DNA from 2 places in the Pseudomonas sp. SJZ078 genome. Region 2 is predicted to be linked to the other one. Evidence: riboswitches for the same ligand, from Rfam matches in the RefSeq annotation. Region 2 holds a riboswitch; the other holds the start of a gene.
The links. Region 2 has a riboswitch for cobalamin ahead of cobO (cob(I)yrinic acid a,c-diamide adenosyltransferase). Riboswitches for the same ligand answer to the same signal wherever they lie in the genome.
Positions count from the first base shown of each region.

Region 1: another riboswitch for cobalamin. It lies ahead of FBY02_RS08095 (CbtB-domain containing protein); the one in region 2 lies ahead of cobO (cob(I)yrinic acid a,c-diamide adenosyltransferase).

Region 1 is NZ_VIUG01000006.1:35,058-47,126, reverse strand. It holds gene cobN (cobaltochelatase subunit CobN) at 1-1,063, opposite strand, end outside; gene cobW (cobalamin biosynthesis protein CobW) at 1,067-2,131, opposite strand; cobalamin riboswitch at 2,229-2,443, opposite strand; cobalamin riboswitch at 2,610-2,833, shown strand; gene FBY02_RS08095 (CbtB-domain containing protein) at 2,941-3,129, shown strand; gene FBY02_RS08090 (CbtA family protein) at 3,141-3,848, shown strand; gene FBY02_RS08085 (cobalamin biosynthesis protein) at 3,845-4,249, shown strand; gene cobM (precorrin-4 C(11)-methyltransferase) at 4,329-5,075, shown strand; gene nfuA (Fe-S biogenesis protein NfuA) at 5,283-5,867, opposite strand; gene FBY02_RS08065 (fatty acid cis/trans isomerase) at 5,983-8,274, opposite strand; gene metH (methionine synthase) at 8,429-12,069, shown strand, end outside.
Region 2 is NZ_VIUG01000041.1:19,036-31,104, reverse strand. It holds gene FBY02_RS25270 (sorbosone dehydrogenase family protein) at 1-587, opposite strand, end outside; gene FBY02_RS25265 (hypothetical protein) at 654-1,238, opposite strand; cobalamin riboswitch at 1,398-1,613, shown strand; gene cobO (cob(I)yrinic acid a,c-diamide adenosyltransferase) at 1,694-2,320, shown strand; gene FBY02_RS25255 (cobyrinate a,c-diamide synthase) at 2,317-3,717, shown strand; gene bluB (5,6-dimethylbenzimidazole synthase) at 3,714-4,364, shown strand; gene cbiB (adenosylcobinamide-phosphate synthase CbiB) at 4,361-5,269, shown strand; gene cobD (threonine-phosphate decarboxylase CobD) at 5,262-6,254, shown strand; gene FBY02_RS25235 (cobyric acid synthase) at 6,251-7,702, shown strand; gene cobU (bifunctional adenosylcobinamide kinase/adenosylcobinamide-phosphate guanylyltransferase) at 7,737-8,258, shown strand; gene cobT (nicotinate-nucleotide--dimethylbenzimidazole phosphoribosyltransferase) at 8,255-9,310, shown strand; gene cobC (alpha-ribazole phosphatase family protein) at 9,307-9,882, shown strand; gene FBY02_RS25215 (adenosylcobinamide-GDP ribazoletransferase) at 9,885-10,616, shown strand; gene FBY02_RS25210 (MarR family winged helix-turn-helix transcriptional regulator) at 10,689-11,093, shown strand; gene FBY02_RS25205 (MFS transporter) at 11,154-12,069, shown strand, end outside.

The sequences.
Region 1 (12,069 bases), on a different contig from region 2:
GCTCGGGCACCGCGCGGTAGCAGACCACATCGCTCTGGCTGCGCTCGCTGCGCCAGGCCATGTCCTTGAAGCTGATGGGGCGGCTGATGATCCGCCCGTCCAGTTCCGGCAAGGCAATGTGCATCGCCAGGTCCCGCGGGCCCAGGCCCTGCTCGCTGGCTCGCCAGCCGGGTTCGTTGTCCTGGGCGCAAATCGCCTGGATCACCGGAATGTTGCGACGAAACGGCCGCAAATGCGGCGCTTCCGGACTCGACTGGGCAAACCCGGTGGTGTTGAGGATCACCCCGGCCTCCACCTCGTCCAGCCAGTCTTCGACCTGCGCCAGACAACCAAGCTCCTTGAGGCTCGCCACCGCTATCGGTAACGGATTGAGCCCGGCCATTTGCAGCCGCTGGCAGAACACGTCAATGAACGCCGTGTTCGCCGCTTGCAGGTGGGAACGGTAGAACAGCACCGCCGCCACCGGTTGATCGGCCTGCCAGTCAGCTTGCCAGTCGTCGAGGCTGGCACTGGTTTTCTGCGGGTGGTAGATGGCCGTGCGTGGCAAAGTCCGCGGTTCGGCCCAAGCGTAGTCGCGCCCGAACCATTGACTGCCGAGGTTGTGAAACAGATCCAGGGCATTACCCAGCCCACCCTGGCGCAAAAACTGCCAGAGCCGGTCGCGGTCGACAGCGGGCACGTTGCTCAAGTCGCTGAGTTCCGGGTCCGGCCGGTCATCACCCGGCACCAGGATCAACGTCACCCCGCGTCCGGCCAATTCCATCAAGCGTTCGATGCCGTAGCGCCAATAGCCGATACCGCCGTGCAGCGACAGCAAGATGACCCTGGCGTGACGCAGCACGTCCTCGACGTAAAGATCCACCGAGGCGTGGTTCTGCACCTGCATCGGGTTGGCAAGGCGAAACTGCGGGTAGTCGTCCGGCAACTGCCGCGCCGCTTCAGCCAGCAGCGCCAGGCTGGAGTCGCCGCTGCACAGGATCACCAGCTCGGCGGGGGTTTGTCCCAGGTCGGCAATGTTGTCATCCGACACGAAACCGCCGGGCTGGGTCCTGAGCAGGTGCATGGCTTAGACGCTGAGGGCGGCGCGCAGCTGCGCTTCAAGCAGCCCGGCATCCAGCGCCTGGCCAATCAACACCAGACGCGTCACCCGCGCTTCATCGGCGCCCCACTGGCGGTCGAAATGCTTGTCGAAACGCGTGCCCACTCCCTGGATCAGCAGGCGCATCGGCTTGTTCGGGATCGCCGCAAAGCCCTTGACCCGCAGCACGCCGTGCTGGACCACCAGTTGCGTCAGCGCGTCCAGCAACAGGCTTTCGTCGGCCTGGGGCAGCTCGATGGAGATGGAATCGAAGGCGTCATGATCGTGGTCGTCATCGTCGCCGTCATGATGGTGGTCGTGATGGCTGTGGCGGCTGTCGATGTGTTCTTCGGAACCAGCCCCCAGGCCGATCAGCACCTCCAGCGGCAGGCGACCGCTGCTGGCTTCGATGACCTTGACCGCCGGTGGCAGTTCCTCGGCTACCTCAAGACGGACTTTCGCCAGGTCTTCCGGGCTGATCAGGTCGGCTTTGTTGAGGATCACCAGGTCGGCGCTCGCCAGTTGATCGGCGAACAGTTCGTGCAGCGGCGACTCGTGGTCCAGGTTCGGATCGAGCTTGCGCTGGGCATCGACCTGGTCGGGGAAAGCGGCGAAGGTGCCAGCGGCCACGGCCGGGCTGTCGACCACAGTGATCACCGCATCGACGGTGCAGGCACTGCGGATTTCCGGCCACTGGAAAGCCTGGACCAGCGGCTTGGGCAAGGCCAGGCCGGACGTTTCGATGAGGATATGGTCGAGGTCGCCGCGCCGGGCCACCAGCTCGCGCATCACCGGGAAGAACTCTTCCTGCACCGTGCAGCACAGGCAGCCGTTGGCCAGCTCGTAGACGCGGCCGTTGGCTTCTTCTTCGGTGCAGCCGATGGAGCACTGCTTGAGGATCTCACCGTCGATGCCCAGCTCGCCGAATTCGTTGACGATCACCGCGATACGCCGGCCTTGGGCATTATCGAGCATGTGTCGCAGCAACGTGGTTTTGCCCGAGCCGAGGAACCCGGTAACGATAGTGACGGGAAGTTTGGCCAGTGTTTTCATCGGATGCCCTTTGGCAAGGTGGCGGGCAAACGGGACGACAACCGCAGGCACAAGGGTGCGCGGAAGATTTCGCCACCGGATCACCCCGCCCGGTTGTAGTGAGAATCTGTCTCGAGGCAGGTCTCCTGGCTGACGGCGGGCCGGTCCCGGCTTTCATGGAAAGCCCTGGCAATTCCTGCGCCTTCCCGTGCGGCATGCACAGTGGCCTGGCAGGAACGTCACCGTTCACAGTTGCGGGGGCAGCCGCGGCTTGGACCGCGTTCCCTTCTTAGCTTCGGCGCAAACCGAAGAACCTCGAAGGCGCAAGGCTACGCAGGGTGTGGGGGCGGGTCAATGTCTTCGAGTTCTGTGGCGTCTGTGCCGGCCTCATCGCGAGCAGGCTCGCTCCCACATTTGAAATGCATTCCCCTGTGGGAGCGAGCCCGCTCGCGATGGCCGCGACTCGGTTTCATTGACGCCCCACCCCCAGCCATGCTCTCCTGTGCGCCTAGTAATGGGTGCCCTTCACAGGGTGAAACGGGAAACCGGTGAATCGTGTGCTTTACTTCCAGGCCACGTCAGTCCGGTGCTGCCCCCGCAACGGTAAGCGAGCGAAGCGTCAGATCCACTGTGCCCGATGGCATGGGAAGGTGGCGCTTGCAGGCAAGGCCCAGGCCCTGCCCCTCGTGAGCCCGGAGACCGGCCCATAACTCAAACATCAACAAACCCGCGGTGGGCGGGCGCTGTTCGGATCCTGACGGGCTTTTTTGCCCGGGGTTTCATTGCGCTCGATTTACCCACTGACCAAGACAAGAACAGAGGGAAGCGCCATGTCGACCATCAGCACCACCGCCCGCACCGCCAGCAGCACCACGACCCTGAGCCAGCGCCTGAGCGCGGCGATCCTCGCCTCGATCATGGGTGCCGGCCTGGTCTATTTCGCCGGTTTCTCCCACATCGAGGCGGTGCACAACGCGGCCCACGACACCCGCCACAGCGCCGCCTTCCCGTGCCATTGAGACCTGCCGACATGATCAAGCGTATCGCACAAACCGCCGGGTTCAGTGGTTTGCTGGCCGCCCTGCTGCTGACCCTCCTGCAGAGCCTGTGGGTTTCGCCGCTGATCCTGCAGGCCGAAACCTATGAAAAAGCCCCGGCTGCCGAAGTCGCTGTCGAGGCTCACCAGCATGCCGACGGCGTCGCCCATACCCATGATGCCGAAGCCTGGGAGCCCGAAGATGGCTGGCAGCGCGTGCTGTCCACCACTGGTGGCAATCTGGTAGTCGCGGTGGGTTTCGCCCTGATGCTGGCGGGTCTGTACACCTTGCGCGCCCCCACCCGCACCTCCCAGGGTCTGCTCTGGGGCCTGGCCGGCTATGCCACGTTCGTCCTCGCACCGACCCTCGGCCTGCCGCCGGAACTGCCCGGTACCGCCGCGGCCGACCTGGCTCAACGGCAAATGTGGTGGATCGGCACCGCGGCGTCCACGGCCGTGGGCATCGCCCTGATCGCGTTCGGCAGGCATTGGCTGCTCAAGCTGCTGGGTGTGGCGACATTGCTGGTGCCCCATGTTATCGGCGCACCGCAGCCGGAAGTCCACTCGATGCTGGCGCCCGAAGCCCTTGAAAGCCAGTTCAAGATCGCCTCGCAATTGACCAACGTCGCGTTCTGGCTGGCCCTGGGCCTGATCAGCGCCTGGCTGTTCCGCCGTGACGGTCAAGCTCGCCACGAGGCATGAATAGCGGGCAGGTGCTGGTGGTTGGCCTGGGCTGCCAGCGCGGTTGCCCGGCCAGCGTGTTGCGAATATTGCTGGATGAGACGTTGCAGGCCCATGGGATCGCGCTTGAGGCGGTAGGCGCCCTGGCCAGTATCGATCTCAAACGTGACGAACCGGGCCTGCTCGAATTGGCGGGGCAACTGGGCCTGCCGCTGACCTTCTTCAGTGCCGCCCAGTTGGCGGGTTACCGGGAACGGCTCAGCCACCCTTCGCAGGTCGCTTTCGAGCGCACAGGTTGCTATGGCGTGGCCGAAAGCGCGGCGCTGGCCCTCGCCGAACGATTGGGCAAAACGACCGCCACCTTGCGAATTCCCCGCCAGAAGTGCGCCCAGGCTACCCTGGCATTGGCGGTCGCGTCGTAAAACCCGATAATCGTGCCCCATGGATCATGAGCGATCTTCATTCAGACATCGCTCCCCACTCTATTTTCAGGAACCGGTCATGACCGTCTACTTCATTGGCGCCGGCCCTGGCGATCCGGAATTGATCACTGTCAAGGGCCAGCGGCTCGTGCGCAGCTGCGCGGTGATCATCTATGCCGGCTCCCTGGTGCCCGCCGCCGTGCTCGAGGGCCACTGCGCCGAACAGGTGATCAACAGCGCCGAACTACACCTGGAACAGATCATCGCGCTGATGGAGACAGCCCATCGCAACGGCCAGGACGTCGCCCGGGTGCATTCGGGCGACCCGAGCCTGTACGGCGCCATCGGCGAGCAGATTCGTTGCCTGCGGGAACTGGACATCCCCTTCGAGATCATTCCCGGAGTGACCGCAACCTCAGCCTGCGCCGCCCTGCTGGGCACCGAACTGACCTTGCCGGACATTTCCCAGAGCGTGATTCTCACCCGCTACGCGGACAAGACCGCCATGCCTGCCGGGGAAGAACTGGCCAGCCTGGCACAGCATGGAACGACCATGGCGATCCACCTGGGGGTCAATCATCTGGAAAGAATCGTCGAAGAGTTGTGGCCCCACTACGGCGCGGATTGCCCGATTGCCGTGATTCACCGGGCGACATGGCCGGATCAGGATTGGGTGGTGGGGACGTTGGCCGACATTGCTGTAAAGGTGCACGCCAAGGGCTTTCGCCGCACGGCGCTGATTCTGGTGGGGCGGGTGCTGGGCAACGACGTGTTCAGCGAATCATCGCTCTACCGCGCCGGGCATGCCCATCTGTACAGGCCCTGAACCCGTCAGCCGCTCAGCACAACTCCCTGGTGGGAGCGGGCTTGCTCGCGAAAGCGGTGGGTCAGTCTGCATCGATGTTGACTGTGCTGACGACTTCGCGAGCAAGCCCGCTCCCACAGGGGGTCGGGGTGGCCGCAAATTATGTATCCACCACAGATCCTGTGGGAGCGAGCCTGCTCGCGATGGTGGCAGGCCGGCCCGCAACAATCAGTAGTAAGCGTTTTCTTTCTGCGTGTGGTCAGTCACGTCGCGCACGCCCTTGAGTTCCGGGATACGCTCGAGCAACGTGCGCTCGATACCTTCCTTCAGGGTCACGTCAGCCTGGCCACAGCCCTGGCAGCCGCCGCCGAACTGAAGCACCGCAATGCCGTCTTCCACCACGTCGATCAGCGACACCTGGCCGCCGTGGCTGGCCAGCCCCGGGTTGATTTCGGTTTGCAGGTAATAGTTGATGCGCTCGTTGATCGGGCTGTCGGCGTTGACCATCGGCACTTTCGCATTCGGTGCCTTGATGGTCAGTTGGCCGCCCATCCGGTCGGTGGCGTAGTCGACCACCGCATCGTCCAGGAACGCTTCGCTGAACGAATCGATGTAGGCGGTGAAGCTCTTGAGCCCCAACGCGGTGTCTTCGGGTTTTTCTTCTCCCGGCTTGCAGTAGGCAATGCACGTCTCTGCGTACTGGGTGCCGGGCTGGGTGATGAAGATGCGGATCCCGATACCCGGTGTGTTCTGCTTGGACAGCAGGTCGGCCAGGTAATCGTGGGCGGCATCGGTAATCGTAATGGCGGTCATGGAAACTCCTCGCAGGCTTGCCGGCAGTTTACGCCAAATCAGGGCGCCGGACAAAGTCCCAGTATTTTTGTCAGGAAAGCAGCCCGCGGTACGGGCTCGCCGCCGGACAGGCCGGTCAGAGGTTCTGGTAGCGATTCATGTCCAGCACGCCGGCCTCCAAGGGCTCGGTTTCCTCGATGTAGCGACTCAGGTCATGGAAGTAGTACCAGAACTGCGGGTGACTGCGACGAATTCCCCAACGTTCGACAATCCGCTGGAACGCATGCTCATCCTGAGCGCTCTCCATGGCGTCGACGAACGCCGGGACTTGCCCGGCGGGGACATTGAACATGAAGTTCGGGTAGCTGCTGAGCACTCCCGGGTACACCGTCAAAGTGTCCAGCCCCGGTTGGTAGCGCCGCTCCTCACCCAGCAGGAACGCCACGTTGCTATGGGCGCGGTTACGCAGCAGGCTGTAGACCTCGCGATGGCCATCGGCGGTTTCGACACGCAGCATCGTCGCTTCCGGCAACTGGTCGATCACCCGAAGCCCCGCCGCCGGGCGCGATACCAGGCGACTGAGGGCCTGCTCGGCGTTCTGCAGGGCCGGAGCGATGTTCGGGCGCGAGCAATAGGCGCCGTCGCAACGGTTGATCGGGTCGGGTCGCGCATTCAGTTCGCCATAGCGGAGCAGCAATTGCCGGGCAAAATCGCCCTTGGGGTCGCGCTCGTCAAGCTTGAGGGCAGTCAGTTTGTCATTGTCGATGCTCTCGTAATCCAGCCACATCTTGAATTTTCCACCGGACTGGTACCAGTCGTCGAGGTAGCCTTCCCGGGCACCGGCCGGCATCAGGCGCAGGAAGTTCTGTTCCGCGCCATTGCGAATCAGATCGAAGTAAAGCCGCGTCTGAGCCTGATGGGAAACGTTGCCGAACACGTCGAAATTCACCGCCAACTGGTAGTAAGTGCGTTCCAGCAAAGGGAAGTCGAACAGCCACATTGTCTGCGGTACTTCGCCGATCAGGCCCTTGGTAACCGAGGCGCTGTCGAAGTGCCGGAAAATACTCAGCAAGGCATTGTCGTTGCCGGCCCACAGCGTCGACCAGCTCGGCGCCGGCAGTTCGGCGTAATTGTTCCGGCGCAAGGCCTCGTAGGCGTTACGCTTGTCGCGGTAGTCGAGCCACAGGCTGACAACGCTGCCCACATCATCGTTCTGCCCCGGCATCGCCAGCAATGGCGTGGCCTGGCCGCGATAGTTCGGATCGGTGATGTACAGGTCGTGCTCAGGGGCCTGGAACAGCGCCCAGAAGTTGTCGCGGATCACATCCGTGGCGATCGGGCCGCGGCACACCGGGCCCCGGATAAAGGTGCGCACGAAATATTCGGCGTTATCGAGCATGAATTGATAGCGGGCCTGGGCCGGGATCGCTTCAAAGGTGGAGAACGGGTTCGAGCGGCGCTCCGGCCCATAGCCGGGCAACGCCGTGACCTGCCAGTTGCCCTTGTAGAACAGGCTCTTGATCCGCGCCAGCTTGGCCGCACTCAGCCCGTAGGTGATGTGGGTCTTGTGCACGATCACCCCTTGCACCGCCCAGAGTCGGTAATAGACACGGGTGCCGGGGTCGTCGTTCGGGCGCCGGGTATTGATCAGGTCGATCGGCTGGCCACTGGGCGTGCGCGAGCGCACCCACTGGAAGAAATGCCCCGGCTCGCCGTCCTTGAAATAGATATGCGCCAGGAACCAGTGCTCGAACAACCAGCGGGCCACCAGGCTTTGCCGGGCGCCAGGGGCGTTGAGCAGGTTCTCCCATTGCAGCACCTGCAAGGCTTCGGCGGCACTGGGAGCCAAGGCTTGCTGGTCGATGGGGGCGCCGGCGGCCAGCCAGCGCTGCAAGGTCTGGTATTGCTGATCGGTCAGGCCGGTGACCGCCAGGGGCATGCCTTCCCTGGGGTGGGCGGCAGCGTATCCATCGAATTGCCCCGGCATCGCGCAGCTGTTTTCACGCTCCAGGCCCAGCACGATGTCTTCCGGCAACTTGGCGTTGGGCTGCAACGGTGCGCCGTGTCCCAACGCCAGCATCTGCGCCATCAATGCAGCCTGGCTGCCCTGGGCATCGAGTACGGAATAGAAGCCCTTGCGCTGCCAGGCCTGTGGGCCGGAAGCGTCATAGAACAAGCGGGTCGGGACGGCGGCCTGGCGGCGCTCGCCGTCATACACCGACATTTTGCTCGCGCCCCGGGCCGCGCCTTCGCCGCTGCCCAGGTTCAACTGGCAGGCGGAGTCGTAGCAGGCGTGGCAGGCCACGCATTTCTCGGTGAAGATCGGCTGGATGTCGCGGGTGTAGGACAGCGCTGGTAGGGGATCCTTGGCGGCTGCGGTAAAAGACAACAGCAGCAACAGACTGCCGAATAAGACGCGGTACGGCATGTCTCGGTCCCTAAGAGATGGAACGGTGATTCTACCGGGCCAGCAGCCCCTTGCAAACATGAGCAACATTCATGCAAAAGCCGCCCACGATCAAATCCGGCACAGGTTTGCTATGATTCCTGGCTTCGTAATGGTCTTTTCTCCAGGTAGTCCTATGTCCGATCGCAGCGCTCGCCTTTATCTTCTCCAGCAGGCCCTCAAGGAACGTATCCTGATTCTCGACGGCGGCATGGGCACGATGATCCAGAGCTACAAGCTGGAGGAACAGGACTATCGCGGCAAGCGTTTTGCCGACTGGCCGAGCGACGTCAAGGGCAACAACGATTTGCTGGTGCTGACCCGTCCCGACGTGATCGGCTCCATCGAAAAAGCCTACCTGGACGCCGGCGCCGACATCCTCGAAACCAACACCTTCAACGCCACCCAGGTATCCCAGGCCGACTACGGCATGCAAGGCCTGGCCTATGAGCTGAACCTGGAGGGTGCGCGCCTGGCCCGCAAGGTGGCCGACGCCAAGACCCTCGAAACACCGGACAAGCCACGCTTCGTCGCCGGCGTGCTCGGCCCGACCAGCCGCACCTGCTCACTGTCGCCGGATGTGAACAACCCCGGCTATCGCAACGTGACCTTCGACGAACTGGTGGAGAACTACACCGAGGCCACCAAAGGCCTGATCGAGGGTGGCGCCGACCTGATTCTGATCGAAACCATCTTCGACACCCTGAACGCCAAGGCGGCGATCTTCGCCGTGCAAGGGGTCTACGAAGAACTGGGCGTCGAGCTGCCGATCATGATTTCCGGCACCATCACCGACGCCTCCGGCCGCACCCTCTCCGGCCAGACCACCGAAGCGTTCTGGAACTCCGTGGCCCACGCCAAGCCGATCTCCGTGGGCCTGAACTGCGCCCTGGGGGCCCGCGAACTGCGCCCTTACCTGGAAGAGCTGTCGAACAAGGCCAGCACCCACGTCTCGGCCCACCCCAACGCCGGCCTGCCCAACGAGTTCGGTGAGTACGACGAGCTGCCAGCGCAAACCGCCAAGGTCATCGAAGAGTTCGCCCAGAGCGGCTTCCTGAACATCGTCGGCGGCTGCTGCGGCACCACCCCTGCGCACATCGAAGCCATCGCCCAGGCCGTGGCCGGCTATGCTCCGCGGCAGATTCCGGAAATCCCCCGGGCCTGCCGCCTGTCGGGCCTGGAACCGTTCACCATCGATCGCAGCTCGCTGTTCGTCAACGTCGGCGAGCGGACCAACATCACCGGTTCCGCCAAATTCGCCCGGCTGATCCGCGAAGACAACTACACCGAAGCCTTGGAAGTGGCCCTGCAGCAGGTCGAGGCCGGCGCCCAGGTGATCGACATCAACATGGACGAGGGCATGCTCGATTCGAAGAAGGCCATGGTGACCTTCCTCAATCTGATTGCCGGCGAACCGGACATCTCCCGCGTACCGATCATGATCGACTCGTCGAAATGGGAAGTGATCGAGGCCGGCCTCAAGTGCATCCAGGGCAAGGGCATCGTCAACTCCATCAGCATGAAAGAAGGCGTCGAGCAGTTCATCCATCACGCCAAATTGTGCAAACGCTACGGCGCCGCCGTGGTGGTGATGGCGTTCGACGAAGCCGGCCAGGCCGACACCGAGGCGCGCAAGAAGGAAATCTGCAAGCGCTCCTACGACATCCTGGTCAATGAAGTGGGCTTCCCGCCGGAAGACATCATCTTCGACCCGAACATCTTTGCCGTCGCCACCGGTATCGAAGAACACAACAACTATGCCGTGGACTTCATCAACGCCTGCGCCTATGTCCGCGACGAGCTGCCCTACGCACTGACCTCGGGCGGGGTGTCCAACGTGTCGTTCTCGTTCCGCGGCAACAACCCGGTACGCGAGGCGATTCACTCGGTGTTCCTGCTGTATGCGATCCGCGCAGGCCTGACCATGGGTATCGTCAACGCCGGCCAGCTGGAGATCTACGACCAGATCCCGGTGGAACTGCGCGATGCCGTGGAAGACGTGATCCTCAACCGCACCCCGGAAGGCACCGACGCCCTGCTCGCCATCGCCGACAAGTACAAGGGCGACGGCAGCACCAAGGAAGCGGAAACCGAGGAATGGCGCAACTGGGACGTCAACAAGCGCCTGGAGCATGCCCTGGTCAAGGGCATCACCACCCACATCGTCGAAGACACCGAGGAATCGCGCCTGTCGTTCGCCCGTCCTATCGAAGTCATCGAAGGCCCGTTGATGGCCGGCATGAACATCGTCGGCGACCTGTTCGGTGCCGGCAAGATGTTCCTGCCCCAGGTGGTCAAGTCGGCCCGGGTGATGAAGCAGGCCGTGGCCCACCTGATTCCGTTCATCGAGGCGGAAAAAGGCGACAAGCCGGAGGCCAAGGGCAAGATCCTGATGGCCACGGTCAAGGGCGACGTCCATGACATCGGCAAGAATATCGTCGGCGTGGTGCTCGGTTGCAACGGTTATGACATCGTCGACCTGGGCGTGATGGTGCCAGCGGAGAAAATCCTGCAGGTGGCCAAGGACGAGAAATGCGACATCATCGGCCTGTCCGGCCTCATCACGCCGTCCCTGGACGAGATGGTGCACGTGGCCCGCGAGATGCAGCGCCAGGATTTCCATCTGCCACTGATGATCGGTGGTGCCACGACTTCCAAGGCCCACACTGCGGTGAAGATCGAACCCAAGTACAGCAATGACGCGGTGATCTACGTCACCGACGCCTCCCGCGCTGTCGGGGTGGCGACACAGTTGCTGTCCAAGGAACTGAAACCGGCGTTCGTCGAGAAAACCCGCCAGGACTACACCGAGGTACGCGAGCGCACCGCCAACCGCAGCGCCCGCACCGAACGCCTGAGCTACCCCGCCGCCATTGCCAAGAAGCCACAGTTCGACTGGAGCAGCTACCAACCGGTCAAGCCGACGTTCACCGGCGCCAAAGTGCTGGATAACATCGACCTGAACGTTCTGGCTGAATACATCGACTGGACGCCGTTCTTCATTTCCTGGGACCTGGCCGGCAAGTTCCCACGCATCCTCACCGATGAAGTGGTCGGCGAAGCGGCCACCGCGCTGTACGCCGATGCCCAGGCGATGCTGCGCAAGCTGATCGACGAGAAACTCATCAGCGCCCGGGCGGTGTTCGGTTTCTGGCCGGCCAACCAGGTGCATGACGACGACCTGGAAGTCTACGGCGACGACGGCAAGCCGCTGGCCCGCCTGCATCATCTGCGCCAGCAGATCATCAAGACCGACGGCAAGCCCAACTTCTCCCTGGCCGACTTCGTCGCGCCGAAGGACAGCGGCGTGACCGACTACGTGGGCGGCTTCATCACCACTGCCGGCATTGGTGCCGAGGAAGTGGCGAAGGCCTACCAGGAAGCCGGCGACGACTACAACTCGATCATGGTCAAGGCCCTGGCCGACCGCCTGGCCGAGGCCTGCGCCGAGTGGCTGCACCAGCAGGTGCGCAAGGAACACTGGGGTTATGCCAAGGACGAAAGCCTGGACAACGAGGCGCTGATCAAGGAGCAGTACACCGGCATCCGTCCTGCCCCCGGTTACCCGGCGTGTCCGGATCATACCGAGAAAGCCACGCTGTTCCGCCTGCTCGACCCCGAGGCCAGCGAATTGAAGGCCGGCCGCAGCGGCGTGTTCCTCACCGAGCACTACGCCATGTTCCCGGCGGCAGCGGTCAGCGGCTGGTACTTCGCCCATCCCCAGGCGCAGTACTTCGCCGTGGGCAAGATCGACAAGGACCAGGTCCAGAGCTATAC
Region 2 (12,069 bases):
GGCAGGTCGACGACCTTGGTCGGCTGCGCCTTGATTTGCGTATCGCCGTCCTTGTAGGGGAAGCGGATCAGTCGATCGGTGTCGGCCACGTACAGGTCATTGCCCACCAATGTCATGCCGAACGGCGAGTTGAGGTTTTCCAGGAAGACCGTGCGGGTTTCTGCGATGCCATCGTGATTGGCGTCGCGCAACAACGTGATGCGATTGGGGCTGGGGACGCCGGCACCCGCGCGGCCCATGACTTTCTTCATTACCCAGCCACGGATGCCCTTGGCATCGTCCGGCTTGGGCGGGGCGTTGGTTTCCGCCACCAGCACGTCGCCATTGGGCAGCACGTAGAGCCAGCGCGGATGGTCCAGCCCCTCGGCAAACGCCACCACTTGCAGGCCTTCGGCCGCGGTTGGCTTGGCGCCCTGGGGCCAGCCGACGGCTTCGGCGATGTTGACGGTGGGGACCAGGGTCTTGTTCGGTTCGGGCAGTTTTGGCGATGGGCCGGTGCCATCGGAGACTTGCAGCGTGGAAGACTCGCCACAAGCGACAAGCCCTGCGGCGAGGGCAACGATCAGGAGGTGCGGTGGCTTGAGCATGCTGGCTTCCCTATGAATGCATGTAGTTATTCATAGAGAAGCATATACCGGCGATGGTTCAACCGGTCAGCCGTGGGCCTGTTTGAACAGCACGGCGATGCCCGGGTGGTAATGACCGGCCTCGTTGCGCAACTTGCGGTAGTTGTAAGGGAAATACCAGGCCACGGCGCAGGTGTTTTCCTTTTGCAGGTCATCGATCATGTCCTGCAGTTCTTCAGGGGTAGCACTTTGCTGGGCTTTCTGCGGGGCGACGAACAGGCAGCCCAGCTTCAGGTCGGTGGCATAGCTGATGCGCTTGGCATCGCTGGTGACATCTTGCAGGGGTTGGGTCAGGTTCAGGTTCTTGACCTTCGGCCAGCGTTGGGTGGCCTGGATGAAAGCGCGATCCTCGGCACCGGCAATGAACAGATCGGCGCTGACGTTGCGTTCGCCTTCTTCATTCTGTTTGCGGGTCGCGGTGTGCTGCAGCGTGACCATCTCGGCCATCCAGGCGGCGGCAGAGAGCAGGCCGAGGTTGGCCTTTTCATCGAACCAGTAGGGCGTATCGTTATCGCCGCGCACGGCGTTGTAGCGGTCGATACAGTCAAACCAGCGTTCCAGCACCGGGCGCAGGAATTCCAGCTTTGGATTGCTGATGATCATGCCTTGCATGTTTCTGCCCTCTTGTTTTTGTGATATCGGGTCGTAATGCCTATTTGATATCACTTGCCACAGCGTGACACAAGATTGGCGTCACTTTATTGATCCAGGCCCATAATCATTGCCGGGCCCGCGGCGGCTTTAATTGACGCTCCACCACCAACCCTCTAACCTTCGCGACTTGTTTCAGGTGCTCTGTGACCCGGTCGACAGAGTGAAACAGGGAAGCCGGTGAGAACCCGGCGCTGCCCCCGCAACGGTAAATGAGTCAAAGCTGCCATCAGGGTTGTTAACCCTAGTCACTGTGTCTGTCGGCACGGGAAGGCGCGCAGCTCGGCGTTACGCCGCTCATGAGCCCGGAGACCGGCCTGATCCATCCAACGGCATCACGGTGGGCGATGCCAGGCTTGTTGCCGTCTTTTCCCGTGCCCGCCTGCCGTTATCCAGTTCTCAACGGAGGCTTCCCCATGACCGGCTCCCCTGATACAGATGCGTCCGACCGCGACGAGCGTCACCTGGCGCGTATGCAGCGCAAGAAAGCCGTGATCGACGAGCGCATCGCCAATTCACCGAACGAATGCGGCTTGCTGTTGGTGCTGACCGGCAACGGCAAGGGCAAGAGCAGTTCGGCGTTCGGCATGCTGGCCCGAGCCATGGGGCATGGGATGCAGTGTGGCGTGGTGCAGTTCATCAAGGGCCGCAACAGCACCGGTGAGGAATTGTTTTTCCGGCGTTTCCCGGATCAGGTGCGCTTTCACGTCATGGGCGAAGGGTTTACCTGGGAAACCCAGGATCGACAGCGCGACATCGCGGCCGCCGAAACGGCCTGGGCCGTGTCGCGCCAACTGCTGAACGATCCGTCCATTGGCCTGGTGGTGCTCGATGAACTGAACATTGCGCTCAAGCACGGTTACCTCGATCTCGACCAGGTCCTGAGCGACCTGCAGGCGCGTCCGCCCATGCAGCATGTCGTGGTGACCGGCCGCGGCGCCAAGCCGGAAATGATCGAGCTGGCAGACACCGTCACCGAAATGGGCATGATCAAGCATGCCTTCCAGGCCGGTATCAAGGCACAGAAGGGCGTCGAACTGTGAGTGACCCTTCGTTTCCAGACCGCCAATGCCCGGCGGTACTGATTGCCGCCCCGGCGTCGGGGCAAGGCAAGACCACGGTCACCGCTGCCCTGGCCCGGCTGCATCGCAACCAGGGGCGCAAGGTGCGCGTTTTCAAATGCGGCCCTGATTTCCTCGACCCGATGATCCTGGAGCGCGCCAGCGGCGCGCCGGTCTATCAATTGGACATGTGGATGGTCGGCGAGCAGGAAAGCCGACGGTTGTTGTGGGAAGCTGCAGCCGAAGCGGACCTGATCCTGATCGAAGGGGTGATGGGGTTGTTCGACGGCACGCCGTCCAGCGCCGATCTGGCGCGACATTTCGGTGTGCCGGTGCTGGCGGTGATCGACGGCACGGCCATGGCTCAGACCTTCGGCGCCCTGGCCCTCGGGCTGGCGCGCTATCAGCCGGATCTGCCCTTCGCCGGCGTCCTGGCCAACCGGGTCGGCACCGTGCGCCATGCGCAATTGCTTGAAGGCAGCCTCACCGAAGGCCTGCGCTGGTACGGCGCGCTGTCCCGGGAAACCGGAATCGAGCTGCCAAGTCGTCATCTCGGACTGGTCCAGGCCAGCGAGCTGAACGACCTGGACCTGCGCCTCGACGCTGCGGCCGAGGCCCTGGCCGGCAGTTGCGAAGTGACGCTTCCGCCGGCGGTGACATTCGCCGCCCCCGCGGTGATTGCCGCGCAGCCGTGGCTCGACGGGGTCCGCATCGCCGTGGCCCGGGACGAAGCGTTTGCCTTCACCTATGGCGCGAGCCTCGATCTGCTGCGCGCCATGGGCGCGCAGTTGCGCTTTTTTTCACCGATCCATGACCACGAACTGCCCGAGGCGGACAGCCTGTACCTGCCTGGCGGTTATCCTGAATTGCATCACCTGGCCTTGGCCCGGAATGCGCCGATGCTGGCGGCAATCCGGGCACATCACCACGCCGGCAAGCCGTTGCTGGCGGAGTGCGGCGGCATGTTGTATCTGCTGGATTCGCTGACCGATGTCGAGGGCAATCGCGCCGAGCTGCTCGGGTTGCTCGCCGGTGACGCGCAGATGCAGAAGCGCCTCGCCGCCCTGGCGCTGCAATCGGTGGAGCTGCCGGAAGGCACTCTGCGCGGACACACCTACCATCACTCGCTGACCAGTACTGACCTGGAACCGATCGCCCGTGGCCATAGCCCTAACGGTGGGCGTGGTGCGGAGGCGGTGTTCCGGCAGGGGCGGATGACGGCCTCCTATGTGCATTTCTATTTTCCGTCGAATCCGCGGGCGATTGCCGCGTTGTTGGCGCCGGACCTTGAGGCTGCTTTGGCGAGCAAGCCCGCTCCCACATTGGATGGGTGTTCACAATTCTCTGTGGGAGCGGGCTTGCTCGCGAAGAGGCCATGACTGACAACGCATTTCCCAAGGCCGAACGCGACGCCATCTACCGCGCCATCGCTGAGCGCCGCGACATGCGGCATTTCATCGGCGGCACGGTTGAACCCCAGTTGCTGCGGCGCCTGCTGGAAGCCGCCCACCAGGCGCCCAGTGTGGGCCTGATGCAACCGTGGCGGTTCATCCGCATCAGCGACCGCGCATTGCGCGCAGATATCCAGCAATTGGTGGAACAGGAGCGCATTCGCACCGCCGAGGCCCTGGGCGAACGCAGCGATGAATTCATGAAGCTCAAGGTGGAGGGCATCAATGACTGCGCCGAAGTCCTGGTGGCGGCGTTGATGGATGACCGCGAGCGGCACATCTTCGGCCGCCGGACCTTGCCGGAAATGGACCTCGCCTCGCTGTCCTGTGCGATCCAGAATCTGTGGCTGGCTTCCCGCGCCGAAGGGCTGGGGATGGGCTGGGTTTCGCTGTTCGAGCCCCAGGCCCTGGCCGATCTGCTGGGCCTGCCTGCGGGCGCCAAGCCCCTGGCGATACTCTGTCTCGGCCCGGTGGAGGAGTTCTATCCAGCACCAATGCTCGCCCTGGAGGGCTGGGCACAACCGCGTTCACTCAATGAACTGCTCTATGAAAACCGTTGGGGAGTGAACCCATGAGTGTCGCGTTGCTCAGTGCCGCCGCCGTAGCGCTGGATGCATTGCTGGGGGAGCCGCGGCGCTGGCATCCGCTGGTGGCGTTCGGCCGTTTTGCCGATCGCATCGAACAACGCTTCAATTCCGGCGGGCGCGGTTGGCGCAGCCACGGGGTCACGGCGTGGGTGATTGCGGTAGTGCCGCTGACCCTGCTCGCCACGGCCCTGTCCTGGGCGCCACTGGTGGGATGGCTGGTGGATATCCTGGCGCTGTACTGCGCCCTCGGCCTGCGCAGCCTCGGCGAACATGTCGAGCCGGTGGCCCGGGCGCTGCGTAGCGGCGATCTGGACGAAGCGCGCAAGCGTGTCGGCTATCTGGTCAGCCGCGAAACCCGTGAGCTGGACGAAACCGCCGTCGCCCGCGCGGCCACCGAGTCGGTGCTGGAGAACGGCAGCGACGCGGTATTCGCCGCGCTGTTCTGGTTCGCCGTGGCGGGAGCGCCCGGCGTGGTGTTGTATCGCTTGAGCAATACCCTCGACGCCATGTGGGGTTATCGCAACGAGCGCTTCGAGCGCTTTGGCTGGGCAGCGGCAAAAATCGATGACGTGCTCAACTACATTCCGGCGCGGCTGGTGGCGTTGACCTACGCGCTGCTCGGTACAACCCGTCCGGCGCTCAAGTGCTGGCGCAGTCAGGGCCCGACTTGGGACAGCCCCAATGCCGGGCCTGTCATGGCCGCCGGTGCCGGTGCGCTGGGTGTCGAGCTGGGGGGCGCGGCGGTGTATCACGGTGAGCTGCACCAGCGTCCAGCGCTGGGCGAGGGCGTGCCGGCGAGCGCCGATTCCATTGATCGCGGCTGGCAGCTGGTGCAGCGCGGCGTATGGTTGTGGTTGCTGATTCTCTGTCTGGGAGCTGAGTTCTATGCTTGAGCACGGCGGACGCCTGCGCAAAGCGGTCCGGCAATATGGCATTGCCGAGGTGGATTGGCTCGACCTGTCCAGCGGCCTGGCGCCATGGCCGTTCGACGTCCCGGCGATTCCTTTGCGGGCCTGGGCACGCCTGCCTGAAACCGATGACGGACTGGAGCAGGCAGCCTGCACTTATTACGGGGCGGCCCATGTACTGCCGGTGGCCGGTTCGCAGATGGCGATCCAGCTGTTGCCGCGCCTGCGTCGCAGTGGCAAGGTCGGTGTCTTGTCGCCTTGTTATGCCGAGCACGCCGAAGCCTGGCGCCGCAACGGTTACATCGTGCGTGAGGTGCTGGAATCGGAAGTGGATTTCTTCCTCGATAGCCTCGACGTGCTGGTGGTGGTCAACCCGAACAATCCCACGGGGCTGAACCTGAGCCCCGAACGTTTGCTGGACTGGCACGCGCGACTGGCCCAGCGCGGCGGCTGGCTGGTGGTGGACGAGGCTTTCATGGATGTCACCCCGCAACTGAGCCTGGCTGCCCATGCCCATCAGGTCGGGCTGATCGTGCTGCGTTCCTTCGGCAAGTTCTTTGGCCTGGCCGGGGTTCGCCTGGGGTTTGTCCTGGCCGAGCAACATTTGCTCAGGTTGCTCGCCGAGCAGGTCGGGCCGTGGGCGGTCAGCGGGCCGACCCGGGTCCTGGGCCAAACCTGTTTACTCGACACCGCCGCCCACACCCGTCAGCGACAGCGCTGTGAAGCTGCCAGCCAACGCCTGTCATTGCTGCTTGCCCGTCACGGCTTCAAGCCCCAGGGTGGTTGCGCGTTGTTCCAGTGGCTGGTCACCGAACACGCTCAGATGCTTCACGACTTCATGGCCCATCGCGGCATTCTCCTGCGGCTATTCACGAACACCAGCAGCCTGCGCTTCGGGTTACCGGCCGACGATGCCGAATTCCTGCGCCTGGAACAGGCTTTCGTGGCCTACGCCGAGGACTTCCAATGACCACAGTGATGGTGCAAGGCACCACGTCCGATGCCGGTAAAAGCACCCTGGTCACGGCGCTGTGCCGCTGGGTCAGGCGCCATGGCGTGAGTGTGGTGCCGTTCAAGCCGCAGAACATGGCCCTCAACAGCGCGGTGACCACCGACGGTGGCGAAATCGGTCGCGCCCAGGCCGTACAGGCCCAGGCCGCCGGCCTCGAGCCGCACACCGACATGAACCCGGTACTGCTCAAGCCTAACAGCGACACGGGGGCCCAGGTCATCATCCATGGCCGTGCGGTCACCACCATGAATGCTGTGGCCTATCACGATTACAAGGCCATCGCGATGCAGGCCGTGCTGGCTTCCCACCAACGGTTGAGCGCGGCGTATCCGGTGGTGATGGTGGAGGGCGCGGGGTCGCCGGCCGAGATCAACCTGCGGGCCGGTGACATCGCCAACATGGGATTTGCCGAAGCGGTGGACTGCCCCGTGCTGCTGATCGCCGATATCAATCGCGGTGGGGTATTCGCCCATCTGGTGGGCACCCTGGAGCTGCTTTCGCCCAGCGAGCAGGCGCGGGTCAAGGGCTTCATCATCAACCGTTTTCGCGGCGACATTGCCTTGCTGCAACCGGGGTTGGACTGGCTGGAAGCCCGCACCGGCAAGCCGGTAGTGGGGGTGTTGCCCTACGTGACGGACCTGCATCTGGAGGCGGAGGACGGCCTGGATCGGCGCCAAACCGACAAGGCCGAGCAGGTGCTCAAAGTGTTGGTGCCGGTGCTGCCACGCATCAGCAATCACACCGATTTCGATCCGTTGCGCCTCCACCCGCAGGTTGACCTGCAATTCATCGGTCCGGGCCAGGCCATTGCGCCAGCCGACCTGATCATCCTGCCGGGCTCGAAAAGCGTGCGCAGCGACCTGGCCCATCTGCGGGCCCACGGCTGGGAAGCGGCCATTCAGCGGCATCTGCGCTATGGCGGCAAGCTGCTGGGGATCTGCGGCGGGTTGCAGATGCTCGGGCAACAGGTCCACGATCCGCTGGGGTTGGAAGGCACGCCGGGCTCCAGCGCCGGGCTGGGGCTCCTGGCGTTCGAAACGACTCTGGAGCACGAGAAGCAGTTGCGCAATGTCCGAGGCCGATTGACCCTGGAGAATGCCGAGGTCAGTGGCTATGAGATCCATGCCGGCGTGACTGTCGGCCCGGCCCTGGAACAGCCCTTGGTGCAATTGGATGACGGCCGCTGCGACGGGGCCCGGAGCCTCGACGGGCAGATTCTCGGCACCTACCTGCACGGCCTGTTCGAGTCGTCCGAGTCCAGCAGCGCCTTGTTGCGTTGGGCCGGGTTGGCGGATGTGCGAGCAGTGGATTACCACGGCTTGCGCGAGCGGGATATCGAGCGGCTGGCGGACCTGGTGGAAAAACATCTGGATACCGGTTTGTTGCGTGAACTCTGTGGGATCTAGGGTGGCCCCATCGCCTATTTGAAGGTATTACACCATGCTCCAACTGATCCTCGGCGGCGCCCGCTCCGGCAAGAGTCGCCTGGCTGAAAAACTCGCGGCGGACACTCGGTTACCGGTGACTTACATCGCCACCAGCCAACCCCTGGACGGCGAGATGAACCAGCGGGTCGCCCTGCATCGCGCGCGTCGTCCGGCCGAATGGGCCTTGGTGGAAGAGCCGCTCGCCCTGGCCCAAGTGTTGCGGGACAACGCCGCGCCAGGACAGTGCCTGCTGGTGGATTGCCTGACCCTGTGGCTGACCAACCTGCTGATGCTCGATGATGCCCGACAACTGGGTACGGAACGCGACGCCCTGCTGGACTGCATGGCCGCGCTGCCCGGTGAAATCATTTTTGTCAGCAACGAAACCGGCATGGGTGTCGTGCCGCTGGGCGAGCTGACTCGCCGTTATGTCGATGAAGCCGGTTGGCTGCATCAAGCCCTGGCCGAGCGTTGTCAGCGTGTCGTGCTGACCGTTGCCGGCCTGCCCCTGACCCTCAAAGGTACCGCGTTATGAATCACCGCTGGTGGCTGGACCCCTGCAAGCCCCTCGATACCCAGGCCCTGGAACAGGCCGCGGCCCGTCAGCAACAACTGACCAAGCCGGCCGGCTCTCTGGGGCGGCTCGAATCGGTGGCGGTGCAACTGGCGGGCCTGCAAGGGCGGGTCAAGCCAAGCCTGGACCGACTGTGGATCGCGATTTTTGCCGGCGATCATGGGGTGGTGGCGGAGGGCGTGTCGGCCTATCCCCAGGAAGTCACCGGACAGATGCTGCTCAACTTCGTCAGTGGTGGCGCGGCCATCAGCGTTCTGGCGCGGCAATTGGGGGCGGGGTTGGAGGTCGTGGACCTGGGGACTGTGACGCCGTCGCTGGATCTGCCCGGTGTGCGGCATCTGCGTGTCGGGCCCGGCACGGCGAATTTTGTCCAGGGCCCGGCGATGACCGTGGACCAAGGCGAGCAGGCCCTGCAAGCCGGGCGCGACAGTGTCGCCCGCGCGATTGCCAGTGGCACGCAGTTGTTTATCGGCGGCGAGATGGGGATCGGCAACACCACGGCGGCCAGTGCCCTGGCCTGCGCTTTGCTCGATTGCCCGGTGGCTCACCTAGTCGGGCCGGGCACGGGGTTGGACGCGGCGGGTGTCAGTCACAAAGCCCAAGTGATTGAACGTGCCCTGACGCTACATCGAGCCCAGAGCAGCGATCCGTTGCAGACGCTGTTCAACCTGGGCGGGTTTGAAATCGCTGCGCTGGTCGGTGCGTACCTGGCCTGCGCGCAGAAGGGCGTCGCGGTGCTGGTGGACGGCTTTATCTGCAGTGTCGCGGCAACGGTGGCGGTGCGCCTGAATTCCGGGTGCCGGCCATGGCTGCTGTTCGGCCATCGTGGTGCCGAACCGGGGCATCGCCACGTCCTGGAAACCCTCGGTGCCGAACCGCTGCTCGACCTGGGTCTGCGCCTGGGCGAGGGCAGTGGCGCTGCGCTGGCGGTGCCGCTGTTGCGCCTGGCCTGTGACCTGCACGGGCAAATGGCGACGTTTGCCGAAGCGGCCGTGGCGGATCGCTCGGCATGACCTTGCGCCTGGACCTGCTGCGCCATGGCGAAACCGAGCTGGGCGGCGGATTGCGTGGCAGCCTCGACGATGCCTTGACGGCCAGGGGCTGGGAGCAGATGCACGCCGCTGTGGCAGCGGATAGTCCCTGGGATCGGCTGGTGAGTTCGCCGTTGCAACGCTGTGCGCATTTTGCGCAGCAGCTCGGCAGCCGACTCAACGTACCGGTGCACGTGGATGCGGATCTGCAAGAGCTGCATTTCGGTGCTTGGGAGGGCCGCAGCGCAGCAGCATTGATGGAGACTGATGCCGAGGCCCTGGGCCGGTTCTGGGCCGATCCTTATGCTTTCACGCCCCCCGACGGTGAGCCGGTGCTGGCGTTTTCGACGCGGGTCCTGGCGGCGGTGGAGCGCCTGCATGCAGCTTACGCAGGGCAGCGGGTGCTGCTGGTCGGCCATGGCGGCGTCATGAAGTTGTTGCTGGCCCGTGCCCGAGGCCTGCCCCGGGAGCAATTGCTCAACGTTGAAGTGGCTCACGGTGCGCGGTTCTCCCTTCGGGTGTCGTCCGGTCCGGTCTTGACGGAGATGAGCTGAACATGCTGCCGTTCTGGATCGCCCTGCAATTTCTCAGCAGCTTGCCGGTTCGCCTGCCGGGCATGCCGGAGCCTGGGCAGCTTGGCCGTTCGCTGTTGTTCTATCCGCTGGTGGGGGTGTTGTTCGGTGCATTGCTCTGGGGCTTCAACGCCTTGCTGCTCGGTACGCCGTTGCTGCTGCATGGCGCGCTGTTGCTGACGGCATGGGTGCTGCTCAGCGGCGGGCTGCACCTGGATGGCCTGGCCGACAGCGCAGACGCCTGGCTCGGTGGCTTTGGCGACCGCGAACGCACGTTGCTGATCATGAAAGACCCGCGTAGCGGACCGATTGCGGTGATCACTTTGGTGCTGGTATTGCTGCTCAAGTTCGCGGCGTTGCTGGCGCTGCTCGAACAAGGGCAGACCCTGGTGTTGCTCATCGTGCCGGTTTTAGGGCGTACAGCGTTGCTGGGCCTGTTCCTGACCACGCCTTATGTGCGTGCCGGCGGGTTGGGGCAGGCGCTTGCCGATCATCTGCCGCGATCTGCGGGGTGGCAGGTCTTGTCGGCCTGTGCGCTGGGCTGCGTGCTGGTGACGGGCTGGGCCGGGGTCTGGGCGCTGATCATCGCCGCCGTGGTGTTCATTGGCTTGCGGCAGATGATGCTGCGTCGGCTGGGTGGATGCACGGGTGACACCGCCGGGGCCTTGTTGGAGCTGCTGGAAATGGCTGTGCTGGTGGGCATTGCTTTATTCTGAGGTCGCCCTATTGTGGCCGCCTCCACTCTATTTAAATTTGCATTCATTTAGTCGCGGGTATATACACGCATCATGCTTCCTTCCCAATGTCTGTGCATCAACCTGCGTCGCGCCGCTCGAGGCGTCAGCAGGTATTACGACGGCGCTCTCGATGGCTTCGGGATCAACGTTGCCCAGTATTCTTTGCTGAGCAACCTGGCGCGCCTGGATCAGCCGAGCATTTCGTCCCTGGCCGAAGCCATGGGGCTGGATCGCAGCACCCTGGGGCGTAATCTTCGGGTCCTGGAGGGCGAGGGGCTGGTGGCGCTTGCCGAGGGTCAAGACATGCGTAACCGCATCGTCGTGCTGACGCCAGCCGGACGCGACCGACTGGCGGCGGCATTACCCGCCTGGGAAGCGGCGCAACAACGATTGATCGATAAACTGGGCGCCGAGAAGCGCACGGCATTGCTGGCCTTGCTGGACGAACTGGCGTGAAGCCGGTTCGTTCGATAATAAGCGGGTATATACCCGCGAGTGGAGAATAAAATGGCATCGATGTGGCGTACCTGTGGTTGGGTCCTGGTGGGCAGCGCGCTGATCCTGGCGTTGTCCCTGGGTGTGCGGCATGGCTTCGGGCTGTTCCTGGCCCCCATGAGTACCGAGTTCGGCTGGGGCCGTGAGGTGTTCGCCTTCGCCATCGCCCTGCAGAACCTGATCTGGGGCCTGGCCCAGCCCTTTACCGGGGCGCTGGCCGACCGCTTCGGTGCGGCGAAAGTAGTGCTGATCGGCGGTGTTCTCTATACCTTGGGCCTGGTGTTCATGGGGCTGGCGGATTCCGCCTGGTCGCTGTCATTGAGTGCAGGGCTGCTGATTGGTCTCGGTCTGTCCGGCACTTCTTTCTCGGTGATCCTCGGGGTGGTTGGTCGGGCCGTACCGGCGGAAAAACGCAGCCTGGGCATGGGCATTGCCAGTGCCGCCGGCTCCTTCGGCCAGTTCGCCATGTTGCCGGGCACCTTGGGCTTGATCGGCTGGCTCGGCTGGTCCGCCGCGCTGCTGGCCCTGGGGCTGCTGGTGGCGCTGATCGTGCCGCTGGTCAGCATGCTCAAGGACACGCCGACGCCCTTGGCCGGCCATGAACAGACCTTGTCCGAAGCGTTGCGCGAGGCGTGCAACCATTCCGGGTTCTGGTTGCTGGCGTTCGGTTTTTTCGTCTGCGGTTTCCAGGTGGTGTTCATCGGCGTGCATCTGCCGGCGTACCTGGTGGACCAGCACCTGCCGGCCAGCGTCGGTACCACCGTGCTGGCCCTGGTCGGGCTGTTCAATATCTTTGGCACCTACACCGCCGGCTGGCTCGGCGGACGCATGTCCAAGCCGCGGCTGCTGACAGGGTTGTACCTGGCGCGGGCGGTGGTGATCGGCGTGTTCCTGTGGCTGCCGGTTACCACCACCACGGCCTACGTATTCGGCATGG